2 regions of the Phycicoccus mangrovi genome follow, and region 1 is predicted to be linked to the other one. Evidence: riboswitches for the same ligand, from Rfam matches in the RefSeq annotation. Region 1 holds a riboswitch; the other holds the start of a gene.
What was found. A riboswitch is a leader RNA that binds a small molecule or an ion and turns the genes downstream of it on or off. The one in region 1 is predicted to bind S-adenosylmethionine.

Region 1 (6,233 bases):
CTCCTCCTGGCCGGCGCGCTGCTGCCGGTCGGCGCGTGGTGGTCCCGCCGGCGGGCACGCGCCCGGGCGCGTGACGACGCCGAGCGGGTCGAGGCGGAGTGGCGCTCGCTCCTCCTGCGGCTCGGCGACGTCGGCCTCGTGCCGACCGACGGCGCGACGCCGCGCCAGGCCTCGCAGCAGCTGGGGCGCGCCGCCTACCTCACCCCCGAGGAGGACGCGGCGCTCGACCGGGTCGTCGACGCGCTCGAGCGGGCCCGCTACGCCCGGCCCGGGGCGCCGGTGCCCGACGTCGCCGACGACGCCCGCACGGTGTGGCGCGCGGCGTTGGGCCGGCGCCGGCGGGGCGACCGGCTGCGGGCGCTGCTGCTCCCGGCCGAGGGGCGCCGCCAGTGGGCAGACGCCCTGCGCCTGCCGGGACGGCGCCGCGACGACGACGCCGCGCTCGACCGCGAGGACGACCGCACCCCGGTCGGCTGATCCTCGACCCCGTGCACACGACGACGGGGCCGCCTCCCGGGTGGGAGGCGGCCCCGTCGTCGTGGTGCGGCGGACCTCAGTCGAGGTAGTCGCGCAGCGCCTGGCTGCGGCTCGGGTGGCGCAGCTTGCTCATCGTCTTGGACTCGATCTGGCGGATGCGCTCGCGCGTCACACCGTAGACCTTGCCGATCTCGTCGAGGGTCTTCGGCTGGCCGTCGGTCAGGCCGAAGCGCATCGAGACGACACCGGCCTCGCGCTCGGAGAGGGTGTCGAGGACGCTGTGCAGCTGCTCCTGGAGCAGCGTGAAGCTCACGGCGTCGGCCGGGACGACCGCCTCGGAGTCCTCGATGAGGTCACCGAACTCGCTGTCGCCGTCCTCGCCGAGCGGGGTGTGCAGCGAGATGGGCTCGCGGCCGTACTTCTGGACCTCGACGACCTTCTCGGGCGTCATGTCGAGCTCCTTGGCCAGCTCCTCCGGGGTGGGCTCGCGCCCGAGGTCCTGGAGCATCTGGCGCTGCACGCGGGCGAGCTTGTTGATGACCTCGACCATGTGCACCGGGATGCGGATGGTGCGGGCCTGGTCGGCCATCGCGCGGGTGATCGCCTGGCGGATCCACCACGTCGCGTAGGTCGAGAACTTGTAGCCCTTGGTGTAGTCGAACTTCTCGACCGCACGGATGAGGCCGAGGTTGCCCTCCTGGATGAGGTCGAGGAAGAGCATGCCGCGGCCGGTGTAGCGCTTGGCGAGGCTGACGACGAGGCGGAGATTGGCCTCGAGGAGGTGGTTCTTGGCCTTCTTGCCGTCCTGGGCGATCCACCAGAGCTCGCGCTTGAGCTTCATGTCGATCTTCGCGCCGGAGTTCAGCTGCTCCTCGGCGAACAGGCCGGCCTCGATGCGCTTGGCGAGCTCGACCTCCTGCTCGGCGTTGAGGAGGGCGACCTTGCCGATCTGCTTGAGGTAGTCCTTGACCGGGTCGGCGGTCGCGCCGGCGGTGACGACCTGCTGCGCCGGGGCGTCGTCGTCGTCGTTGGTCATGACGAAGCCGGCGTCCTCGGTCTCGCCCTCCGGCTTGGCGGCCGTGGCCTCGCCCGACTCGTCGCTCGTCTCGTCCTCGGCGGCCAGCTCGTCCTCGAGGTCGACGGGAGCGTCCTCGGCGGGGGCGTCGCCGGCCGCGGCCTTCTTCGCCGTCGTCTTCTTCGCCGGCGCGGCCTTCTTCGCGGGGGCAGCGGCGGCGGACGCGGCCTTCTTCGTCGTCGAGGCGGCGGCGGCCTTCTTCGCCGCGCCGTCGGAGGCGGCCTTCTTGGCGGCCGGCTTCGCGGCGGCCTTCTTCGTCGTCGCCGTCGAGGTCTTCTTCGCGGTGCGGGTCGCGGCCGCGGCGACACCGGCGGTGTCGTCGTGGCGGACCTCGATGCCCTGGTCACCCAGGGCGCGCAGGACGACCCGACCGCGGGCCGGCGTGACGTCGGCGGCGCGCATCGCCTCGGCGACCTGCGTCCCGCTCACCGACCCGTTGGTCCGCCCCGCACGCACGAGGTTCTGGAGCGCCTCGTGGGCGAACTCGGGGGGGAGGGTGCTCGGTTCGGAGGGCTTCGAGGACACAGGCGACACCGACTACCTTTCGTCGCGGAGAACCGCTGGACCGGGACACGGAGGAGCCGGTGCTGCGGTGGTGAGGGTCCGGGGAGTGGCGCTCCGGCTGATCGGTTCGACCCCATCCGGCCCGGTGCGCTCTACCATTATAACTTTGCTCGGCCCCAACGCCCACATCCACCCGGTCGGTCGCCGGGACGACGCACCCCCGCAGCGCCCCTGCGGGCCCTGCGGCACAGCGGAACCGGGCCGGATCAGCCCTTGACGGCGAGCACCGCGCACGGCGCGTCGAGCAGGATGCGCTGGGCGTTGGACCCGAGGATCAGCTTGCCGACGGGCGTGCGCCGCCGCAGGCCGATGACGATGAGGTCCGCTCCGGTCTCGTTCGCCACCGCGATGAGGTCCTCCGCCGGCTCGTTCCCGCGCACGAGCTGGCGCACCTCCATGTCGGCGCCGGCGGCCGTCATCTCGTCGGTGGCGCGGCGCAGCTCCTCCTCGGCGGAGCGCGCGGTCTCGTCGTCGAGGCCTCCCCGGTGGGAGTTGATGACGACGAGTCGGCTCCCCCGCCCCTTCGCCTCCTCGACCGCGCGAGCCAGTGCGGCCCGCCCCTCCTTCGTCGGGACGAAGCCAACGACGATCGTCACGATGTCCTCCTCGGCGCTGCTGCGGTCAGTCAGTCGACCGTACCGCAGGGGGCGTCGGGTTCCGCCGCAAGCACGGCGCGGATGAGCGCCCCGACCTGCGCGACCTCCGTGAGGAACCCGTCGTGGCCCTGGTCGGACTCGATCGTGCTCGACCGGGTGCCGGGCCGGGCCCGCACGATGTCGTCCGAGAGGCGCACCGGGTAGAGGCGGTCGGTGCTGACCCCGGCGACGTGGAGCAGGCCCGGGAAGGCGCGCAGGGCGGCCGCGACCCCGCCGCGCCCGCGGCCGACGTCGTGGCTGTTCATCGCCTCCGACAGCACGAGGTAGCTGTTGGCGTCGAACCGGCGCGCCAGCTTCGTCGCGTGGTGGTCGAGGTAGCTCTCGACGTCGTAGCGCCCACCGCCGCCGAGCGGGTCCTCCCCGGCCCGTGGCCGGCGGCCGAAGCGCGCGTCGAGCTCGCTCTCGTGCCGGTAGGTCGTGTGCGCGATCCGCCGGGCGATGCCGAGCCCGGTGAGCGGGGCGCGGCCGGTGTCGTAGTAGTCGCCGTCCTGGTAGTCCGGGTCGTGCCGGATGGCGAGCAGCTGCGGCTGGCACCAGGCCACCTGGTCGGCCGTCGCGGCCGCGGTCGACGCGAGGACCAGGGCGCGCCGCACCCGCGCCGGGAAGGACGTCGCCCACTCGAGCGCCCTCATCCCGCCCATCGAGCCGCCGAGCACGAGGGCCCACGCGTCGATCCCCAGGTGGTCGGCGAGGACGGCCTCCGCCGCGACCTGGTCGCGGATGGTGACGAAGGGGAAGCGTCCGCCCCACGGCCGTCCGTCGGGTGCCGTCGACGAGGGGCCCGTGCTCCCCTGGCAGCCCCCGACGACGTTGGCGGCCACGACGAACCATCGGTCGGTGTCGAGCGGCGCCCCGGGGCCCACGAGCCCCGGCCACCAGCCCTCGGTGGGGTGCCCCGGCCCCGCCGCACCGACCACGTGGCTGTCGCCGGTCAGCGCGTGCTCGACGAGGACGGCGTTGTCACCGCTCGGGGAGAGGGTCCCCCACGTCTCGTAGGCGAGGGTCACCCCGGGCAGGACGCCCCCTCGCTCGAGCGGCAGGTCGCCGACCGACGCGAAGCGACGGTCGCCGACGGGGTCGCCGGGACGCCAGACGGCGCCCGTCGACCGGGTCGGGGTGGCGGTCATCGATGGGACTCCTCGGCACTCGCGCTTGCCGCGGGGGCTGCGCCGCGGCCGGGTCATCACCCGGGGCACCCCACCGCGAGGAGGGTTGCCGCCCAGCAAACCGGGGTTTGGCACTGGGACTCATGACCTGCCCCGATGGTACCGGGAGGCACCCGCGGACACCGGTGGTCGTCCGACAGCCGAACACCGCTCCCCCACCTCGCCCATGCGCGGTCACCCGGCCCGCCGCAGCCGCCCGGCCCCCGGTGCCGCCTCACCGGCCCGCGTCAGGGTCTCGGGACGCAGTCCGTGCTCGACGACCCCGGAGAGCAGCCGCGCGAGCCGGTAGCCCGGCTCCACGCGCAGGGCGCGCTCGAGGGCGGCTCGCGCCAGTGCGCCGTCGCCGAGCTGCCAGGCCAGCTGTGCCGCCGTCGTGCACACCGCCGCGGCGTCGTCCGGCCGCTCGTCGGGGACCGCGCGGGCCAGGGCCAGCAGGCGCTCGAGCAGCTCGCGGCGGCCCTCGACCTCGCGGTCCACGTGGGCCCACGTGCCCATCCCCGCCCAGCGCGGCAGGTGCCGCTCGAGGAGGGCGACCACCACCGCGTCGAGCAGCCCGCGGGGGACCACCCCCGGTGCGACCCAGGCGATCAGGGCGTCGCGCAGGCCGATGTCGCGCAGCCCCTCCACCGCCCGCGCGAGGACCTCCGGCGTGGGCTCGTGGCGACGCCGGCCGACCGCCTCCGGCCGGGCGAGGACGAGCGCCCAGGCGCGCACCGCCTCGCGCCGCACGCGGGCGCTGCCCCGGCGGGACCGGCGGTCGAGCGCCGGGAGCGGGAGCCAGGCTCCTACCGCCGACGCCTGCTCCGCGTCCGGGGCGACGAGGCCGTCGACCGCCGACCGGTCGGCCAGGGGCGCGAGGCCGCGGGCGACGAGCTCGGCGACCGCCGGCACCGCGTGCGGGTCCGGCAGCGGCACCCCCTCCGGAGGACAGCAGACGCGCTCGCAGACCGGCGAGTACCGCCGTCCCCCACGGACCACCGCGACGTCGGCCACCTCGGCGCCGTGCGACTCGAGCGCCTCGAGGAGGGCGAGCAGCAGCGGGTCGCTCGCGTGGGGCTCGTCCTCGTATCCGAGGAGGAGGACGGGTCCGTCGAGCTCACGCCGCACCGGACCCAGGAGGGCCTCGACCGTCTCGACCACGTGGTCCTCGGGTGGGAGGTCGACCCGGGCGGTGAAGTGCACCCGGCGCCGGCGGTCGAGGGCGACGACCACGACGCTGCGCGTCGGGTGGTAGCCGAGCTGGTAGGGCAGGACGGCGAGCAGCTCGTCGGGCCCGTGGACGGTCGTGGTCTCGCTCATGCGGCCACGCTGCCGCCCCGGGACCGGCCGCGACAGGGGGCGGCGGCGATCTGTGGACGACGCGCCGTCCGGGCCGCGCCTGTGGACGACCGGGACGCGCCGGACCCCGTGTCAGCGGACGACGTCCCCCGGCACCGTCTGCGGGCCGCGACCGGTCTCGCGCTCCCACTCGAGGAACTTCTCGGTCTCCTCGACGAGGGTCGTCGCGACCCAGCCCAGGACCATCGCGTCGTCGGCGAGGCCGAGCACGCCGAGGACCGCCTCGGGCAGCAGGTCGACGGGCGAGACGACGTACGCGGCTCCGGCCGCGACGAGGCCGAGCTTGCCCATCGAGGTGCCGGTGTACTCGCCGGAGCGGATCGCGGTCACCATCCGCGGGACGGCGGAGGCGCGCTCGCCGAGCGAGGGGCCGCCGTCCTTGGTCGCGAGGCGGATGGCGCGCCCGAGGGCGCCGACGTAGGCGAGGGTGCGGGCCTTGGCCATGGGTTCCTCCTGGGGTCGCTGGGGTCGCGGGTCAGGCCGGGCCGATGCGCCCGGCGACCGCCGGGAACTCGCGCTTGGCGTCGCTGGCGAGGCGGCGGAGCAGGACGACGTCGACCCCCGCGCCGACGACGCCGCCGACGACCGGGACGCCGCGGCCGAAGCGCGAGAGCACGCCCTTGCCCGAGCTCGCGACGAGCTTGAAGAACACGCCCTTCTTGACGACCATCGCGGCCGGGCCGGGCAGGCGCTGGGCGGCGAGGTTGGCGAAGCCGCCGACCGGGGCGGCGACCCCGGCCTTGGCGAGGAGGTCGTCGGCGTCGGCGCCGGCGAGGGTGAGCAGCACCGCGGCCCGCACCTGCGGCTGCGCGATGTCGTGGCCACGCACCCGGGCGATGGCCGCGGTCATCCGCGTGGCGAGGGCGTAGTACGCGACGACGTTGGCGGGCAGGGCGATCGGCAGCGTGACGAAGCCCCCGAGGCCGGTGACGAAGCCCTCGGCGCCGGCCAGCCGCA
Region 2 (6,233 bases), on a different contig from region 1:
GCGCTGGCGCCGCGGCGGCCGGCAGTGGCACCACATCGTCGACCCTCGCTCCGGCGCCCCGGCCGGCGGACCCTGGCGCACCGTCACCGCGCTCGGCGCCACCGCGTGCGCCGCCAACACCGCCTCGACGGCCGCCGTCGTCCTCGGCGAGGACGCCGAGGGCTGGCTCGCCGACCACGCCGTCGCCGCCCGGCTCGTCGCCCACGACGGCACCGTCACCACCACGCCCGCCTGGCGGGCCGCCCACCTGGAGGACCCCCGATGACCTCGCCGCTGCTCTGGTACCTCAACCGCGGCACCGGGATCGTGCTCGTCGTCGTCTTCACGCTGACCGTCGTGCTCGGCGTGCTCGCGACCGGCCGGTCGGTGTCGCGGTGGTGGCCGCGATTCGTCACGCAGGGGCTGCACCGCGGCCTCGCCGCCGTCTCCGTCCTGCTGCTCCTCGCGCACGCGGTCGTCGCGGTCGTCGACGAGTTCGTCGACATCCGGTGGTGGCAGGCGGTCGTCCCGTTCGGCGCCACGTACGAGCCGCTCTGGCTCGGCCTCGGGACGCTCGCCCTCGACCTCACCGTCGTCGTCGTCGCGACCTCGCTGGCCCGCTCCCGCCTGCCCCACCGGCTCTGGTTCGTCCTGCACCTCACGACGTACGCGGCGTGGGTCGCCGGCGTCGTCCACGGCCTCGGCATCGGCACCGACGCCGCCCTCGGGTGGTCGGTCGCCATCACCGCCGCCTGCGTCGCGGCCGTCGTCGTCGCCGTCCTCGGGCGCGTCGTCGCCGTCCTGCTCGCGCGGCGCCGGAGCCGCGGCGAGCGCCGGGTCGCCCCCTCCCCCGTCCGCACCCTCACCGTCGACGGGGGCCGTCGATGACCATCCGTCCGCCGGCCCGCGTCCACGTCCGCCCCGGGCCGCTCCTGCTCTCGGGCGTCGACGACGGCCTCTCGCTGCGCGCCCACCGCGCGCGCTTCGGTGACCTGCCGCGGCTCGACCTCGACGCGGTCGTCGGGCTCGCCGAGTCCGGGTCGGTCCGTGGGCGCGGCGGCGCCGGCTTCCCGCTGGCGCGCAAGCTGCGCACCGTCGCCGACGGACGCGGCCTGCGCCCGTCGCGGCGCCCGGTCCTCGTCGTCAACGCGGCCGAGGGCGAGCCCGCGAGCGCCAAGGACGAGGCGCTGCTCGGCATCGTCCCGCACCTCGTCCTCGACGGCGCGGAGCTCGCGGCCCGGGCGCTCGGCGCGCGCCGGGTGCACGTGGTCACCTCCGAGGACCGTCCCCTCATCGGCCGGGCCGTGCTCGACGCCGTCGGCGAGCGCGGCGACTCGCGCGTCACGTGGACCACCCACGTCGCCGAGGGACGCTTCGTCGCCGGTCAGGCGCGCGCCGTCCTCGAGCTGATGGCCGGCCGCCCCGGGCTGCCGGTCACCGCGTGGGCGCCCGAGGCCGTCGACGGCCACAAGGGCCGGCCGACGCTGCTGTCCAACGCCGAGTCGTGGGCTCACCTGGCCGCGGCCGCGCTCGTCGGCCCCCGCCGGTACGCCGAGCTCGGCACCGCCGACGAGCCGGGCACGACGCTCCTCACCCTGACCCGGCCCGCCGACCACCGCGGCCGCATCGACGTCGCGACGGTCGTCGAGGTCGAGCACGGGGCCCGCGCGTGGCAGGTGCTCGACGCCGCCGCCCTCGCCGCGCCGCTGCTCGTCGGCGGCTTCCACGGGGCGTGGCTGCACCCGCGCGACCTGCCCTCCCTCACGTGGTCGCAGGCGCACCTGCGCTCGCTCGGGGCGAGCCTCGGCGCCGGTGCCGTCGTCTCGCTCGCCGACGGGTCGTGCCCGGTGGCGCGCACCGCGCAGTGGACGAGCTACCTCGCCGACGAGACCGCCGGCCGTTGCGGCCCCTGCCGCAACGGGCTGCCCGCCCTCGCCGAGGAGATGCGCGGGCTCGCCGAGGGCGCCGACACCCGACGCCGGGTGCAGGAGCTGACCGGCCTCGTGACCGGGCGCGGTGCCTGCGCCCACCCGGACGGCACCTCGCGGCTCGTCCGCAGCCTCCTGACGACGCTCGCCGACCGCGTGGACGAGCACCTGGTCGGCGCGTGCGGCTGCACGGCCGACGTCCCGGTGAGGGTCGCATGAGCGCCCCGACGCCGGAGGGCGGCCACGAGCTGCGGGTCGACTGGCCCGACTGCCGCGCCCGCGGGCTGTGCGCCGAGCTGCTGCCCGAGCGGATCGCGCTCGACGAGTGGGGCTACCCGGTCGTCCTCGGTCCGGTCGCCGAGGACCAGCTGACCCTCGCGCGCGAGGCGGTCACGGCCTGCCCGCGGCGCGCGCTGCACCTCGTGCGCCGCTGAGCCGCACCCGGACCCCTGCTCACCAGGGCAGCGACACGTCGAGGTCGCGCGGGTCGTCGGCCGGCACCCAGCCCCGCCCCGGCTCCTCGACGTACGCGACGCCCGGCCCGTCCGCCGCGAGCGCGGCCACGGCGGCGAGCAGCCGCTCGACGTGCTCGTCGGTCGTCGCGAGGCCGGCGCTCGCCCGGACCGCCGTCACCGCGCCGTCGCCGTCCCGGGCCAGGAGCGCGTCGACGAGCCGGTGCGCGCAGAACTTGCCCGCGCGCACCCCGATGCCGTGCTCGGCGGACAGCGCCGCCGCGACGAGGTGGCTGTCGAGGCCGTCGACGGTGAAGGCCGCGACGGGAACCCGCGGGTGGTCGGCGCCGAAGAGCGAGTGCACGCGCACACCGGGGATGCCCGCGAGCCCCTCGAGCAGCCGGGCCCCGAGCCGCGCCTCGTGCGCCTCGACCGCGGCCCGGTGGGTGCGCAGCGCCGCGCACGCGGCGGCGAGCGCCACTGCCCCGAGCACGTTGGGGCTGCCGCCCTCGTGGCGCGCCGCGCCCGTGGCCCACGTGACGCCCTCCGCCGAGACCGCCGCGCTGGCCCCTCCACCAGCGAGGTGGGGCTCGGCGGCGTCGAGCCAGTCGGCCCGCCCGACGAGTGCGCCGGCGCCGTGGGGGGCGTGCAGCTTGTGCCCCGAGAACGCGACCCAGTCGACGTCGAGCGCGGAGAGGTCGACCGGCCGGTGCGCGACGAGCTGCGCGGCGTCGAGGAACACCCGGGCGCCGTGCCGGCGGGCGACGGCGACGAGGCGCTCGACCGGCCAGAGCTCGCCGGTCACGTTCGACGCACCGGTGACGACGACGAGCGGGGTCGGCCCGCCCGCGAGGCCGGCGAGTGTCGACTCGAGGCGGCCGAGCGCCTCCTCCGGCGAGGCGGGCACCGGGAGCCGGTGCGTGGAGGCGGCCGGCCACGGCAGCAGCGAGGCGTGGTGCTCGGTGTCGAACACGACGACCGGCGTCTGCGGCGGCAGCGCGCGGGCGAGCAGGTTGGTCGCCTCGGTCGTGGTGCGCACGAGGACGACGAGGTCGTCGGCGCGGGCCCCGACGAAGCGCGCGACCTCGTCACGGGCGGCCTCGTAGTGGGCGCTCGTCACCCGCGAGAGCCATCCGGTGCCGCGGTGCACCGAGCTGTAGGTGCGGGTGGCCGTCGCGACCGCACGGACCACCGACTCGAGCGCCGGGGTGGAGGCGGCGTGGTCGAGCTGGGCGTACTCGACGAGCGACCCGGACACGACGGGCACCGGGTCGGGCGCGACGACGGCGGGCAGGGACCGGGTCAGCAGGGAGGGGCCGGCGTGGCCGGCGGCGACGAGGGCGGTGTGGTGCGTGGACATCGGGGCTCCTGAGGGCCTCGTGGACCCTCGGGACACCCGGGATCCGCGCTTGCCGACGCCGCTGCGGCGCCGACCAGGTCGTCACCCGGGGCACCCCACCGCGGAGGAGGGTTGCCGGCCAGCGAGCCGGGGCTTGTCACTGGCACTCATGACCTACGCCGACGAGTGTGACGAACGCGTCCGCGGCGCGTCATCCCGGGTCCACGACGTGGGACGGCCCGCCGCCCCCGGAGGTCTCAGGCGTCGTCCGCGGCGTGCACGCGCCGGCCGTCGACGAAGGTCTGCAGCACCCGCGTCGCCCCGATCTCCTCGGGCGGCCCGGCGAACGGGTCGCGGTCGAGGACGACGAGGTCGGCGAGCGCACCCTCCCGGATGCTGCCGGTCCCCTCGTGCCGGTTCACGAACGCCGAGCCGGCGGTGTACGCGGTGAGCGCGGTCGCGAGGTCGAGCCGCTGCTCGGGCAGGAACACCGGGTGCTCCGGCTCGCCCTCGCGGTGCGCCTCGGGGATCTGCCGGGTCACCGCGACGTGGATCGCGGCGAGCGGGTCGGCGGTCGAGACGGCCCAGTCGGAGCCCATCGCGAGCGTCGCGCCGGAGCGGTGCAGGTCGCCGAACGGGTACTGCCACGAGGTGCGCGGCTCGCCGAGGAAGGGGATGGTCAGCTCGACCATCTGCGCCTCGAGCGCGGCCCAGAAGGCCTGAAGGTTGGCGACGACCCCGAGCTCCCGGAAGCGTTGGACGTCGTCGGGGTGGATGACCTGGACGTGGGCGATGTGGTGGCGCGCGTCCCGGCGTCCGTTGGCGGCGATCGCCCCCTCGACGGCGTCGAGGCACTCGCGGACGGCGCGGTCGCCGATCGCGTGGAAGTGCAGCTGGAAGCCGGCGGCGTCGAGCTGCACCGCGGCGGGCATCAACGTCTCGACGGGCACGAACGAGATGCCCGAGTTGTCGGTGTACCGGCCGTGGCCGTCGCAGTACGGGTCGAGCATCGCGGCGGTGAAGTTCTCGGGCACGCCGTCTTGCATGATCTTGACGCTCGTCGCGCGGAACCGGTTCGTGGACAGGGCGCCCCGCCGTTCGATGATGTCGGGCACCTGCTCCAGCCCGGTGTTGCGGTCCCACCAGAGCGCCCCGACGACGCGGCCGGTCAGCCGCCCGGACTCGTCGGCCGCCCGGTACGCCCGCGCCGGGTTCCCGCCGTCTCCGTAGTCGCCGATGATCGCGTCCTGCCAGGCCGTCACGCCGAGCGCGTGCAGGTGCGCCTGGGCGCGCAGCAGCCCCTCGAGCCGCTCGTCGTCGGTCGTCTCCGGGGCGATGCCGCCGACGAGGGCCATCGCCCCCTCGTGCAGCGTGCCGGTCGGGTGGCCGTCGGCGTCGCGCTCGATGCGCCCGTCGCGCGGGTCGGGGGTGTCGCGGTCGATGCCGGCCCGCCGCAGCGCCGCCGACGACACCCACGCACCGTGCCCGTCGCGGTTGGGCAGGAAGGCCGGCCGGTCCCCCACGACGGCGTCGATGGCCGCCGCGGTCGGGGTGCCGCCGGGGAAGGCGGCCATCGACCAGCCGGCGCCCAGCACCCACTCCTCGTCGGGGTGCTCGCGCACGTAGCGGGCGATCCGCTCGAGGTAGGCGTCGGCGCTCGAGAGCTCGGTGAGGTCGCAGCGCAGCATGTCGACGCCGGCCCACACCGGGTGCACGTGCGCGTCCTGGAAGCCGGGCAGGAGCATCCGGCCGCGCAGGTCGACGTGCTCGGTCCTCGACGTCGCGAGGTCGAGCACCTCCTCGTGGCCGACGGCGACCACGCGCCCGTCGTCGACGGCGACGGCGGTCGGGCGCGAGCGCACCGCCCGCGACGTGAAGACCGGTCCGCCGGAGAAGACCATGTCGACCACGGTCATCCACCTCCCATGGTGCGTGCGATGTCGGTGGCCGAGTCGCCCGAGCGCCGGAGCACCCACGCGACGAGACCGAGGGCGAGCAGGGTGAGGACGAGCATCACCGTCGAGACGGCGGCGATCTCGGGGCGCAGGCCGGAGCGCAGCGCCGAGAGGACGTAGACCGGCCACGGCGTCGTGCCGGAGACCTGGACGAACGCCGAGACGATCGTGTTGTCCAGGCTGAGCGTGAACGACAGCAGGTAGCCCGCGAGGACGGCCGGCATCGCGAGCGGGACGGTGACCCGCCGGAAGGTGCGGCCCGGCGGCGCGTAGAGGTCGCCCGAGGCCTCCTCGAGCGACTCGTCCAGCCCGACGAGCCGGGCGCGGACGATGTACGCGACGACCGCGGTCGAGAAGAGCGAGTGGCCGACGACGAGCCGGACGATGCCGCCGTTGAACACCGTGAGCCCGGCGTCCGACCCGAGGTAGACCAGCCACGGCAGGAGCGAGACGGCGTCGACGATCTCGGGCGTCACCGAGACGAGCAGGAGCAGGCCGATGAACCACCACGTCCACCGCCCGGGCCGGCGCGCGAGGGCCACCCCGGCCATCGTCCCGAGCAGCGTCGCCAGCAGCGAGG

Region 2: linked by a shared signal. The riboswitch ahead of KMZ30_RS20170 (aminotransferase class V-fold PLP-dependent enzyme) and the one ahead of metX (homoserine O-acetyltransferase MetX) in region 1 are both predicted to bind S-adenosylmethionine.

What each region holds. Positions count from the first base shown of each region.
Region 1 is NZ_JAHHWP010000007.1:75,094-81,326, forward strand. Features, by position in the region: gene KMZ30_RS04530 (transglutaminase TgpA family protein) at 1-477, shown strand, start outside; gene KMZ30_RS04535 (RNA polymerase sigma factor) at 554-2,077, opposite strand; gene KMZ30_RS04540 (universal stress protein) at 2,323-2,712, opposite strand; gene metX (homoserine O-acetyltransferase MetX) at 2,742-3,899, opposite strand; SAM riboswitch class IV at 3,916-4,027, opposite strand; gene KMZ30_RS04550 (DUF4192 domain-containing protein) at 4,113-5,237, opposite strand; gene KMZ30_RS04555 (YkvA family protein) at 5,349-5,720, opposite strand; gene KMZ30_RS04560 (EcsC family protein) at 5,752-6,233, opposite strand, start outside.
Region 2 is NZ_JAHHWP010000026.1:53,020-59,252, reverse strand. Features, by position in the region: gene KMZ30_RS20190 (FAD:protein FMN transferase) at 1-265, shown strand, start outside; gene KMZ30_RS20185 (ferric reductase-like transmembrane domain-containing protein) at 262-867, shown strand; gene KMZ30_RS20180 (NADH-ubiquinone oxidoreductase-F iron-sulfur binding region domain-containing protein) at 864-2,126, shown strand; gene KMZ30_RS20175 (ferredoxin) at 2,123-2,341, shown strand; gene KMZ30_RS20170 (aminotransferase class V-fold PLP-dependent enzyme) at 2,361-3,719, opposite strand; SAM riboswitch class IV at 3,760-3,873, opposite strand; gene KMZ30_RS20165 (amidohydrolase) at 3,956-5,614, opposite strand; gene KMZ30_RS20160 (ABC transporter permease) at 5,611-6,233, opposite strand, start outside.